3 regions of the Cytobacillus dafuensis genome follow, and region 1 is predicted to be linked to each of the others. Evidence: predicted binding sites of a transcription regulator. Region 1 holds the regulator's gene; each other region holds the start of a gene.
What was found. Region 1 encodes LexA, which represses DNA repair genes until DNA is damaged. Its sites were predicted from a motif close to CGAACATATGTTCG; they were not measured.

Region 1 (4,296 bases):
TTATTGCTGGTATCCTGAAGCATTCAACAGGATTCACTGCAGTTACAAATCCGACAGTCAACTCATACAAACGATTAGTTCCAGGGTATGAAGCACCATGTTATGTTGCATGGTCTGCTCAGAACCGTTCTCCACTAATCCGAATTCCTTCTTCTAGAGGAATTAGCACTCGTGTAGAGGTTCGCAGTGTCGATCCGGCAGCAAATCCTTACCTTGCGATGGCAGTGTTATTAAAAGCAGGCCTCGATGGAATAAAGAACAAACTTGTTCCGCCTGCATCTGTTGATCGTAATATTTATGTAATGTCTAAAGAAGAGCGTATTGCAGAAGGAATCGATGATCTTCCTTCAACACTAGCAGAAGCCCTAGATAAATTAAAATCAAATGAAGTCATTGTTTCAGCATTAGGCGGACATATTTTCGAGCATTTTATTGAGGCAAAAGAAATTGAATGGGATATGTTCCGCACACAAGTGCATCCTTGGGAGCGCGAGCAGTATATGACGATGTATTAATAAGTTAAACCCTTGATACCATTGGTATTGAGGGTTTTTTGTTGTTTAACGGTTTTAGGAATATTATAGTATCTGCCAAATGATGAAATTTACTTATCTTTAAGGATTTTTGTTCGTAAAAAATGGATATTGTTTTGAGGAATAATCGGAAAGAAAGGCAATAAAAAAAGCCGACATAATTGCCGGTTTTTGCAAAAATATTATTTAATTGTTTAAACCCATAAAAGCTTGTGAAACTTTTTGAGCAAAGGCTAATGGAGGCTCAACAGACTGAAAATGAACATATAAAATATTTGGTTTAGTAAATACCCAGTGGTTATGAATTGCACTTACGATTAAACGATTTCTAACAAGAACATTAACAAAAGGGGTTAGCTCTTCTTCAAGAAGGACAACTTCTCCAAGATTAAGTGCATTGCCTTCATAATCCATTGATTCAAAGGTTATACCAGCATGAAGTTCACCTCGACTAGGGCGACCTTGAATAGTAACTTGAAGATTACGAGTGATTTCAATTGAACATATGCCATTCTTCACACTTGCTTTTCCGTTAAGTATCTGAGCGCACTGTTGACAAAGGTTTTGAAAGTTCATTATCAAATGCCACCTCATAATTTTTTTATAGTTTATGAGATGTGTCAGGTGTTTAGAACGTGGAGAAAATCAAGTGAAGGTTCATGTACATTTAAAATGAGAGAAATAGTCGAACCTCAGTTTTATTTTATTCTATAGGAAAGGTATTAAAATAATCTTGATCTATTATTTCAGAACGAAATAACAATTCAGACACCGTCACACATTCGTATCCATTTTGGTATAAAAATCTCAAAGTAGTTTCTAATCCTTTTACAGTTTGAGATGTTCGAGAATATTCTGTCCCAATCCAATCATGAAGTAGAACGATATTACCAGGCCTGATTCCTTTAGTGATATGTCTGGATATTTGGCTAGCTGCAGGGTTTTTCCAGTCCTCTGCATCTAGATGCCACGACCAAAGTATAACAAGTTTGCCGTTTTTTACAGCTGTGTTAATAATTAGATCATTGTGCATACCTCCTACTGGTCGATAAAGAGTTGGTTTATAACCAATGATACTCTGAATAATTTCATCAGTTTGCTCTAATTCAGAACTTAATGTAGAAGATGTAATATTTCTGTTAAAAATATGATTATAAGTGTGATTAGCAATTTCGTGTCCTTCTTTTGCAATCCTTTCTAAAACAGATGGAAATCTTTTTACTTTATTACCTGCTACAAAAAATGTAGCTTTTGCATTGTATTTAGCTAATATGTCAAGAATTTGAGGAGTGAAGACAGGATGAGGTCCATCATCGAACGTTATAGCCACGATCTTTTCTTTTGTATCTACTTCCCATACAACATGTCCTAATTTTTCGTATTCTTCACGACTACGAGTATGGGCTACTGTAGTTAAACAAAATGAAAAATAAAAAATGAAAAGGGCAAAGACAAATAAAGTATTTTTTTTCAAGTAAAGTCACCTCTCATTCAAGAAATAATCCTCAATAGTTTATGTGAATTTGAAAATATTATTTATCAAAGTTATGGAGAGATAGAAATACTTATGTAAGCAAAAAGTTGATTTGGGGTATTGGCTTGATAATAGCAAGCTGCAGTATTGGATGAACGGAGTAATTAGAAAGGGTTCACTAATAAAAATTAGGTGATAGTCCTATCATGGGAAACGGCCCTCCCAACTGTCTTATTATAAGAAAGTATAGAGTTTATATTATCGGTTATTCGCTAAACAAAAAAGGACCGGGCAGTTTTGCCCGGTTTAATTCATTTAGTGGATATTGCGATAAACGCCAATTACTTTACCTAATATGGATACATTACGCAAAATGATAGGTTCCATACTAGAATTTTCAGGTTGTAGTCTAATATAATCCTTCTCTTTAAAGAATCTTTTTACAGTTGCCTCATCATCTTCTGTCATCGCAACGATAATATCACCATTGTTTGCTGTGCTTTGTTGCTTGACAATGACATAATCACCATCTAGTATTCCTGCTTCGATCATACTTTCCCCCATGATTTCTAACATAAAAACCTGTTCATCTGCGGGAGCGAATCTTTCTGGAAGCGGGAAGTATTCTTCGACATTTTCAATGGCTGTTATTGGTTGACCGGCAGTTACTTTCCCTACGATTGGAACATTTACAATCTTATAATCTGGTGTTTGTGAAGTTACATCTAAATCTAAAATTTCAATTGCACGTGGTTTAGTAGGATCTCTTCGAATTAATCCCTTGCTTTCGAGCCTTGCAAGATGACCGTGCACTGTCGAGCTTGAAGCAAGTCCTACTGCCTCTCCGATCTCACGGACAGAAGGTGGATATCCTTTTTGTCTAACTTCATCTTTAATAAAACATAATATATCCTGTTGTCTTTTTGATAATTTCGCCATCATAATTACACCTCTTATGATTTTCTTTACCTAATTATAGCATCTCTAACAACACAGTACAAACATAAGTTCGAATTTCTGTTGACAAAAACATATGTTCTGTTTTATGATTGAAAAAATCGAACATGTATTCTCGTAGAGGTGAATTTCAATGAAAAAATTGTGGAACTTATATTCATATGCTATTATTCTATTCGTTTTAAGTTTTATTACTGCTCTTATCTTGATTGTTCAACTTGGTGGACCAGGAAAAAGTGAATATATTAAAATAACCGTCAATGAAGGTGACTCACTTTGGCAAATTGCTGAGGATTTTTCTGATGAACACACGCTTACAGTAAAAGAGTTTGTCGTTTGGGTCGAACAGAATAACGGGATTTCAAGTGGAAGGATATTTCCAGGTGATGAGCTTGTTATTCCTGTTGTTCAGGATAATAGCGTGAGAAAACAAACAGAATTAGCTAGTTCTCAAAATTAATAAATTTTTATAGTGAGGAATTATTTATGAAAGCAATTATCTACTGCAGGGTAAGTACAACAAAAGAATCACAGGAGACATCACTTTCTAGACAGGAGGAAGAGTTAACCGAGCTTGCAAAGGTAAATAATTTTGAAATTATTAACGTGATTCGTGAACAGGCAAGTGGTTATGAACTAGAAAGAGATGGAATACTAGAATTGCTTTCTCTTATTAAACAAAAGGAAGTTCAAGTAGTTTTAATACAGGATGAAACTAGGATAGGCAGAGGTAATGCAAAAATCGCTATTCTTCATTGTATTCTTAAAGAAGAGGTTTTACTTTATTGTATTTCTCACAATGGAGAGCTTCAGCTATCTGAATCTGACTCTATGGTATTAAATATAGTTGGTATTGTAGAGGAATACCAACGAAAGCTGCATAATATTAAAATTAAACGTGGTATGAAACGTGCTATTGAAAATGGATATAGACCTGAAAATAACTTATCAAATATGGGTGTCCATTCGGGAAGGGAACGAATTGAAGTTCCAATTGAAGAAATCGTACGATTACGGAAAAACGAATTAACATTTTCAGAAATCACAGCAACATTAAGAGGTTTTGGATACAAAATTTCAAAGGCAACCGTGCATAGACGATATCAAGAATATATTGATTCCATTTCAACAGCCATTGAATAAATTTTTTAGGATGTAAGAGGGCATTTCTTGTCAAATGCGCTCTTTTTTAGTAACATGGCAATTGGATTCGATGAAATTTTAAAGGAGCTTAAATATGCTACCAAAAGATAAACTTAATCGTATTAATGCACTCGCAAAGAAGGCCAAAGAAACTGGTTTGACAAAAGATGAAGCGAAGGAACAATCCTT
Region 2 (4,296 bases), 130 kb from region 1:
GAAATTGGCTCATCAGCCAAATGAATGGGTTAGTATTTCCTCTTATAGACGCTCTATCGATTTTTATAAAGCTTTGATTTTATCTTTTGATGAAAAAATGATAGCAGAGCCTAATCCATTTCGCGGAGGATTCAAATGAGAAGTATTCTAATAAAAAATGCCGAAATCATAACGATGAATGAAAAGGAAGAGATTTTAAAAGGGGATATCTATATTGAAGATGATCGTATTGTTGAAATCGGAAAAAACCTTTCTCATTTTGCAAGCAAAGTAATCGATGCAACTGGCCGAACAGTAATTCCAGGATTTATCCAGACACATATTCACCTTTGCCAAACATTGTTCAGAGGACAGGCTGATGATTTGGAATTAATGGATTGGCTGAAGCAAAAAATTTGGCCGCTTGAAGCATCTCATGACGAGGAATCTATTTATTATTCTGCCATGCTAGGCATTGGAGAGTTATTACAAAGCGGGACTACCACCGTTGTTGATATGGAAACCGTTCATCATACTGACTCTGCTTTTAAAGCAATTGCCGAAAGCGGGATCCGTGCTTTAGCCGGAAAAGTCATGATGGATAAAGGAGACGAAGTCCCGGTTCTTTTAAGAGAAAATACAAAGGAATCCATTCAGAAAAGCGTTGATTTACTTGAAAAATGGCATTATCATGACGGCGGCAGAATCCAATATGCATTTTGTCCAAGGTTTGTTGTCTCATGCACGGAGGAATTATTAATAAATGTAAGAGACCTTTCAGCCAAATATCATGTAAGAGTCCATACGCATGCCTCTGAAAATGCGAATGAAATATTGATAGTAGAGCGTGAACATGGTATGAGGAATGTTGTTTATTTAGATAGTATCGGCCTAGCAAATGAGAGGTTGATTCTTGCCCATTGTGTATGGCTGAACGAAGAAGAAAAGAGAATCATTAAGGAACGGGGTGTTAAGGTTAGCCACTGTCCTGGTTCGAATCTAAAGCTCGCTTCCGGTATCGCTGAAGTCCCATCCCTTCTTGATTCGCATTCCTATGTTAGCCTTGGTGCGGACGGAGCCCCTTGTAATAATAACCTTGATATGTTCAATGAAATGAGACTTGCAGCCATCATTCAGAAGCCTGCTCATGGACCAACAGCTATGAATGCTAGAACGGTTTTTCGAATGGCAACCATTGGTGGTGCAAAAGCAGTAGGAATGGAAAATGAAATAGGCAGCATTGAGCTTGGAAAAAAAGCGGATCTTGCCATTTTAAATTTAAATGATTTTCATATATATCCTTCCTTTGATATTGATCCCATCTCAAGAATTGTTTATTCTGCAACAAGAGCAGATGTGGAATCAACCATTGTAAATGGGAAAATTTTAATGGAAAATAGAAGGATGAACACGATAGACAAGGATATCATATTAAAGGAATCAAATAAATCAATCAAACGTTTGACCAAAAGACTAGAATCAATTATGTATTGAAATGAAAAATATCCCCTTCCAAAATCATTTTTTCTCATTCATTAGTAAAACATATCAATATTCGGTAATATGGGAATATGTTATGTAATCATAAATTTTGGAGGGTCCATGTATGACAATTGAAATTCCTAGTCGGGATGAACTCGGCGTCATTTTAAAAAAAGCAAAACGGGTTGCGGTTGTTGGGTTAAGCGGAAATCCTGAAAGAACTTCTAATATGGTATCTAAAGCGATGCAGGACGCAGGTTACGAAATCATTCCAGTTAATCCAACTGTAGACGAAGTGCTGGGTGTAAAAGCTGTCAAGAGCTTGAAGGAAATTGAAGGTCATGTCGATATTGTGAACGTTTTCCGACGTTCAGAGCATCTGTTAGAAGTGGCAAAGGAGTTTGCTGAAATCGATGCCGATGTCTTTTGGTCTCAGCTTGGCTGTATTAGCGAAGATGCTTATAACTTCTTGAAGGACAAGGATTTTACAGTGGTCATGGACCGTTGTATTAAGGTAGAACATGCACTAACAAAATAAAGTGATGACATGAGATCTTTATAGGTCTCATGTTTTTTCTTTTCTAAAAAAACCGCTAAATCAGCCGATATAGAAAAAAAGCCATTTGCCAAATGAAAATAAATAGATACAATAAAGCATAGACGCTTATTAAAAATATGGTAAAATACACACAACGAACATTCGTTCTGTAATTGCGTGATCTACAAAATAAAAGGATAAAAACCTTTTTTAGACGAATACGTTTATGATTGTATTAACATAATTAGCAATACTTTTGTTGCAGTAATTGAAAGGGGTATGTTAGTGGCAAGAAATCAGGAAGCTTTTGACTATAATGATGATGCCATACAAGTACTAGAAGGGCTCGAGGCAGTTAGAAAACGCCCGGGAATGTACATTGGAAGTACTGATGCAAGGGGTCTTCACCATCTTGTATATGAAATTGTCGATAACGCTGTTGACGAAGCATTAGCAGGTTACGGGGATCATATTATTGTCAAAATACATAAAGATAATTCAATTAGTGTAGTAGATAAAGGACGGGGTATGCCAACGGGCATGCATCGTATGGGGAAACCTACTCCAGAAGTCATTTTAACCGTTTTACATGCAGGTGGAAAATTTGGACAAGGCGGCTATAAAACAAGTGGTGGACTTCATGGCGTAGGGGCATCTGTTGTTAATGCTCTTTCCGAATGGCTTATCGTTAAGATCAAACGGGATGGTTTTGTGTATGAACAGCGTTTCGAAGATGGTGGAAAACCCGTTACGACTCTTGAGAAAATAGGAAAAACGAATCAAACAGGTACAACCATTCATTTTAAGCCAGATGTGTCGATTTTTTCGACAACGACATATAACTATGAAACATTATGTGAGCGTCTTCGGGAATCAGCTTTCCTTTTAAAAGGAATGAAAATAGAAATCGTTGATGAACGAAATGGCGTTCAGGAACTATTTCATTATGAAAATGGCATAGAAGCATTTGTTGAATATTTAAATGAGGAAAAGGATATTCTTCATCCGGTTGTAAGCTTTGAAGGAGAGCAAAATGGCATAGAAGTGGATTTTGCCTTCCAATTTAATGATGGATATTCTGAGAATGTTCTTTCTTTTGTCAATAATGTTCGAACAAAAGATGGCGGTACACATGAAGCCGGATCGAAAACGGCCATGACTCGAATTTTTAATGAGTATGCAAGAAAGGTTAATCTTCTGAGAGAAAAGGATAAAAATCTTGATGGTTCTGATATTCGAGAAGGATTCACGGCGATAATTTCTGTTCGTGTTCCAGAAGACTTGCTTCAGTTTGAGGGCCAAACGAAAGGAAAGCTAGGAACGAGTGAAGCCCGTTCAGCAGTAGATGCGGTAGTTTCTGAGCATTTATCCTATTTCCTTGAAGAGAACCCGAACGTTAGTTCCTTGTTAATTAAAAAGGCAATAAAAGCATATCAGGCAAGGGAAGCGGCACGTAAAGCCCGCGAAGATGCAAGGAGCGGAAAGAAAAGAAAACGTGCTGATGCTGTTCTTTCAGGAAAATTAACACCTGCGCAATCACGAAATCCACAGAAGAATGAATTATATTTAGTGGAAGGAGACTCTGCGGGCGGTTCTGCCAAGCAAGGTCGTGATCGACGCTTCCAAGCTGTTCTCCCACTGCGTGGTAAAGTAATTAATACGGAGAAGGCTAAGCTTCAGGATATCTTTAAAAATGAAGAAATCAATACGATTATCCATGCTGTTGGTGCTGGAGTCGGTGCTGATTTTAACCTAGAGGATGTCAATTATGACAAGGTTATTATTATGACAGATGCTGATACGGACGGAGCACATATCCAAGTCCTCCTTCTTACCTTTTTCTATCGTTATATGAAGCCGCTGTTGGATGCAGGAAAAATCTTTATCGCTCTTCCTCCATTATATAAAGTAAGCAGAGGAACTGGTAAAAAAGAAATCATAGAGTACGCATGGAGCGAAGATGATCTACAAGACGCCATCAAAAAGGTTGGAAAAGGGTATATGCTGCAGCGTTACAAAGGACTTGGTGAAATGAATGCTGATCAGCTTTGGGAAACAACAATGGATCCTGAAACTCGGACATTGATTCGAGTTAGAATTGATGATGCTGCAAGAGCGGAACGCCGAGTTACTACCCTTATGGGTGATAAAGTAGAACCGCGCAGGAAGTGGATTGAAACAAATGTGGCATTTGGACTTGAAGAGGATGCCAGCATACTTGAAAATGAAAATATATCAGTATTAGAGGAGGAGATTGACTAATGTCATCAGTTGAGAAATTTCGCGACCTCCCTCTT
Region 3 (4,296 bases), 2.2 Mb from region 1:
TAAAAATATTAATATAATCGAGAGAGTTGAAACCCCTGGATTGTGTTTTTATGTAATATATTGTATTTGTATTATTAGTTCAATATAATAAAATCATTATTTAAGTAGTTTTTGTACAAGGGGGTCTTAGCATGCCGATACCTACTAATTACTCTACTCCAACTCGAATGTCAGCAAAAAAACGTGCCTTTTCACAAATACTAGAATGGATTATTGACGGGACATTGCATCCAAAAGAAAAGCTGAATGATGCGGATCTTGCACAAGCTTTAGGTGTCAGCCGTACACCGATTAGAGAAGCTTTGCAGTTACTTAGCTTTCAAGGGTTTGTCGAAATGTATCCGGGAGTGGGGACTCAAGTTACGGAAGTAAACAAAGAGGATATTTCAAAAATTTTACCCCCATTAGGAGTACTGCAGGCTTTAGCTACTGAACTTGCAGCACCTATTATTAGTCAAGAAACCATTCGTAAGCTGCGTGAAATTAACACGATGTTTGCTCGGGCAGTAGAAACGGGTGATTCTTATACTGCCTTGAAGCTAGATGAGGAGTTTCATCAAAATATTGTGAATGTGACTGAGAATTCTTATATTGCCAGTACTGTGTCAACCCTTCAATCACATGTTCGACGCCTATACTTTCATAACTCGATTTTTCTTACTCCACACTCTATTGATGAGCATGAAGCTATTTTAAGGGCATTTGAAGAGAATAATAAAGAAGAAGCAGCCCGCATTGCCAAATCGAATGTGATTAATGCAATTGATATTTACTATGCAAAACAAGGAAAAAACAACGAAGTAGAATAAAGTGAAACTTCCATCAGTGAGGGTTTTTCGACGCACAGGACGTGCTAGTGCCGACGTTGCCACAGGACGTGGCGTTCTTAGTCGGCTTTCATCCCCCACTGATGGTTAGTTGAACCAATCACGCTCAAAACGCCACGTCCTGTGGCTTTCGCCTGACTAGGACATCGTGTCCGTCGTCGGGCCTTTACGGGCAGTTGATCCCCCACTTAGGTTTCTTTGATTCTCTCACAAACTTGAAGTGGGGGTCTTACTGCCCGTTAATCTGCGATAACAAAGAACCTGTCGAAATTAATGCATCGACAGGTTTTTTGTTACTTATATATGAAATTGGGGAGTTAATCAAACGTTTGATTAACATTTATCCGACTCCTAAATTAATCAATCAATCGTTTGATTAACATCTATCCTATCCTTAAATTAATCAATCGTTTGATTAGTATCTATTCGATTCCTAAATCAATCAATCGTTTGATTAACATCTATCCTATCCTTAAATTAATCAATCGTTTGATTAGTATCTATTCGATTCCTAAATCAATCAATCGTTTGATTAACATCTATCCTATCCATAAATTAATCAATCGTTTGATTAGTATCTATTCGATTCCTATCAATCAATCGTTTGATTAACTTTTTTCATTCAAGAAATAATTTTCACTTACTAACAAAAGGAATTAACCTATTTTTTAGGGGAAGTCTGGGTAATTTTAAAAAAAACGAATATTCGTTCGTATATTAGTGGTTTGTTTTCCTGTCTTTGTGGTAGAATGTTTGTATGAGTTTTAGTTAAAAAATGACAAATCAGTATACATCAGGTCCTGATATTGCAAGTAGAGGCTGATTTGTTTTTATAGAGAACGCTTTGTTAAATAATAGTAATGAACTGAGCCATAGAGAAAATTAATCGGGAGGCTTTTTAATGAAGGACCAATTTAAACTAGTCTCAAAGTATTCACCTCAAGGAGATCAGCCGGAAGCCATTCGAAAAATTGTAGAAGGGTTAAACTCAGGCAAGAAGCATCAGACTTTATTAGGAGCGACAGGAACCGGGAAGACGTTCACAATCTCTAACGTCATCAAAGAGGTCAATCGGCCAACACTTGTCATTGCTCATAATAAAACGCTAGCTGGACAGCTATATAGTGAGTTTAAAGATTTTTTTCCTGACAATGCGGTTGAATATTTCGTCAGCTATTACGATTATTATCAACCGGAGGCATATGTACCGCAGACTGATACATTTATTGAAAAAGATGCAAGTATTAATGATGAGATTGATAAGCTTCGGCACTCGGCGACATCCTCATTGTTTGAACGTAAAGATGTTGTCATTATTGCCAGTGTTTCTTGCATTTATGGTTTAGGATCTCCAGAAGAATATCGGGAACTTGTATTATCTATTAGAACAGGGATGGAGATGGAAAGAAATCAGCTTCTTCACAGACTGGTAGATATTCAATATGAGAGAAATGATATTGCCTTTCAGCGCGGTACGTTCAGAGTACGAGGAGATGTTGTTGAAATTATTCCTGCTTCCAAGGATGAGCACTGTATTCGCGTGGAGTTTTTCGGCGATGAAATTGACCGTATTCGTGAAGTGGATGCTTTAACAGGTGAGATTCTAGGAGATCGCGATCATGTGGCTATTTTTCCAAGATCACACTTCGTAACCCGTGAAGAAAAGCTGCGGGTAGCCATTGAAAACATTGAGAAGGAATTGGAAGAGCGGCTTACGGATCTAAGATCGCAGGACAAATTGCTCGAGGCTCAGCGTCTCGAGCAGAGAACCCGCTATGATCTGGAAATGATGAGAGAAATGGGCTTTTGTTCAGGAATCGAGAACTACTCAAGGCATTTGACTTTAAGACCTGGAGGCTCGACTCCATATACGCTGCTGGACTTTTTTCCTGAAGATCTCCTTATTGTCATTGATGAGTCCCATGTTACATTGCCGCAAATCCGAGGAATGTACAATGGCGACCAGGCACGAAAATCTGTACTCGTCGAGCATGGCTTCCGTCTTCCGTCTGCATTAGATAATCGTCCATTAATGTTCAATGAATTCGAAGAGCATATAAATCAAATTGTCTATGTATCTGCAACCCCTGGGCCATACGAAATTGAGCACACCCCTGAAATGATTCAACAAATCATCCGTCCAACAGGTCTGCTTGATCCAACCATTGATGTTCGTCCAATTGAAGGTCAAATTGATGATCTAATTGATGAAATTCAAGAACGAATCAAACGAAATGAACGTGTCCTTGTAACGACCTTGACGAAAAAAATGTCTGAAGACTTGACGGATTATTTAAAGGAAATCGGCATTAAAGTGAATTATTTGCATTCTGAGGTAAAAACTTTGGAGCGGATTGAAATCATTCGTGAGCTGCGTCTTGGAACATACGATGTTCTAGTAGGGATTAACCTATTAAGGGAAGGGCTTGATATTCCAGAGGTTTCACTTGTGACTATACTAGATGCGGATAAGGAAGGTTTTCTGCGTTCTGAGCGTTCGCTTATTCAGACAATTGGTCGTGCTGCCCGTAATGCAAGCGGGCATGTCATTATGTACGCAGATAAAATCACAAATTCAATGGAGTTAGCGATTAGCGAAACGAAACGCCGCCGCTCTATTCAAGAAGAATATAATCAAAAGCACGGCATTACACCACAAACGATTCAAAAGGAAATCAGAGATGTTATCCGTGCTACACATGCAGCGGAAGATCAGACAGAATACAATGCTTCAGCGAAAATGAGCAAGCTAAATAAGAAAGAGCGCGAGAAGCTTATTACAGATATGGAAAAAGAAATGAAGGAAGCAGCCAAAGCACTCAATTTCGAACGTGCAGCTGAGCTTCGTGATTTAATTCTAGAGTTGAAAGCGGAAGGATGACGTAGACATGGCGATGGATAAATTAATAGTAAAAGGCGCCAGAGCACATAATTTGAAAAATATTGATGTCACCATTCCGCGAGATAAGCTAGTTGTGCTGACGGGGCTTTCCGGTTCAGGAAAGTCCTCGCTCGCTTTTGACACAATCTATGCGGAAGGACAGCGCAGATATGTTGAATCTTTATCTGCGTATGCAAGGCAGTTCCTTGGTCAAATGGATAAGCCGGATGTGGATGCGATCGAAGGATTATCACCAGCTATTTCGATCGACCAAAAAACGACGAGTCGGAATCCGCGCTCGACCGTTGGAACTGTAACAGAAATATATGATTATCTAAGATTATTGTACGCGCGAGTTGGGCGACCAACCTGTCCGAATCACAATATTGAAATCTCTTCACAAACGATAGAACAGATGGTGGACCGTATTCTTGAATACCCGGAACGAACAAAGCTTCAAGTCCTCGCACCACTCGTATCTGGAAGAAAAGGAACACATGTAAAAATTTTAGAGGAAGTCAAGAAGCAAGGCTTTGTCCGCGTCCGCATTGATGGGGACATGCATGACCTTGGCGAAGAAATTGAGCT

Region 2: parE (DNA topoisomerase IV subunit B) is a predicted target of LexA. The motif match lies at 2,155-2,168, and genes of this name have one in related genera.
Region 3: uvrB (excinuclease ABC subunit UvrB) is a predicted target of LexA. The motif match lies at 1,527-1,540, and genes of this name have one in related genera.

The regions. Positions count from the first base shown of each region.
Region 1 is NZ_CP042593.1:2,199,056-2,203,351, forward strand. Features, by position in the region: gene glnA (type I glutamate--ammonia ligase) at 1-515, shown strand, start outside; gene FSZ17_RS10395 (DUF1259 domain-containing protein) at 720-1,109, opposite strand; gene FSZ17_RS10400 (polysaccharide deacetylase family protein) at 1,237-1,971, opposite strand; gene lexA (transcriptional repressor LexA) at 2,323-2,946, opposite strand; gene yneA (cell division suppressor protein YneA) at 3,098-3,424, shown strand; gene FSZ17_RS10415 (YneB family resolvase-like protein) at 3,451-4,107, shown strand; gene FSZ17_RS10420 (DUF896 domain-containing protein) at 4,202-4,296, shown strand, end outside.
Region 2 is NZ_CP042593.1:2,325,444-2,329,739, forward strand. Features, by position in the region: gene FSZ17_RS11020 (M20 family metallopeptidase) at 1-139, shown strand, start outside; gene FSZ17_RS11025 (5'-deoxyadenosine deaminase) at 136-1,473, shown strand; gene FSZ17_RS11030 (CoA-binding protein) at 1,586-1,999, shown strand; gene parE (DNA topoisomerase IV subunit B) at 2,285-4,261, shown strand; gene parC (DNA topoisomerase IV subunit A) at 4,261-4,296, shown strand, end outside.
Region 3 is NZ_CP042593.1:4,412,947-4,417,242, reverse strand. Features, by position in the region: gene FSZ17_RS21065 (GntR family transcriptional regulator) at 132-809, shown strand; gene uvrB (excinuclease ABC subunit UvrB) at 1,729-3,708, shown strand; gene uvrA (excinuclease ABC subunit UvrA) at 3,716-4,296, shown strand, end outside.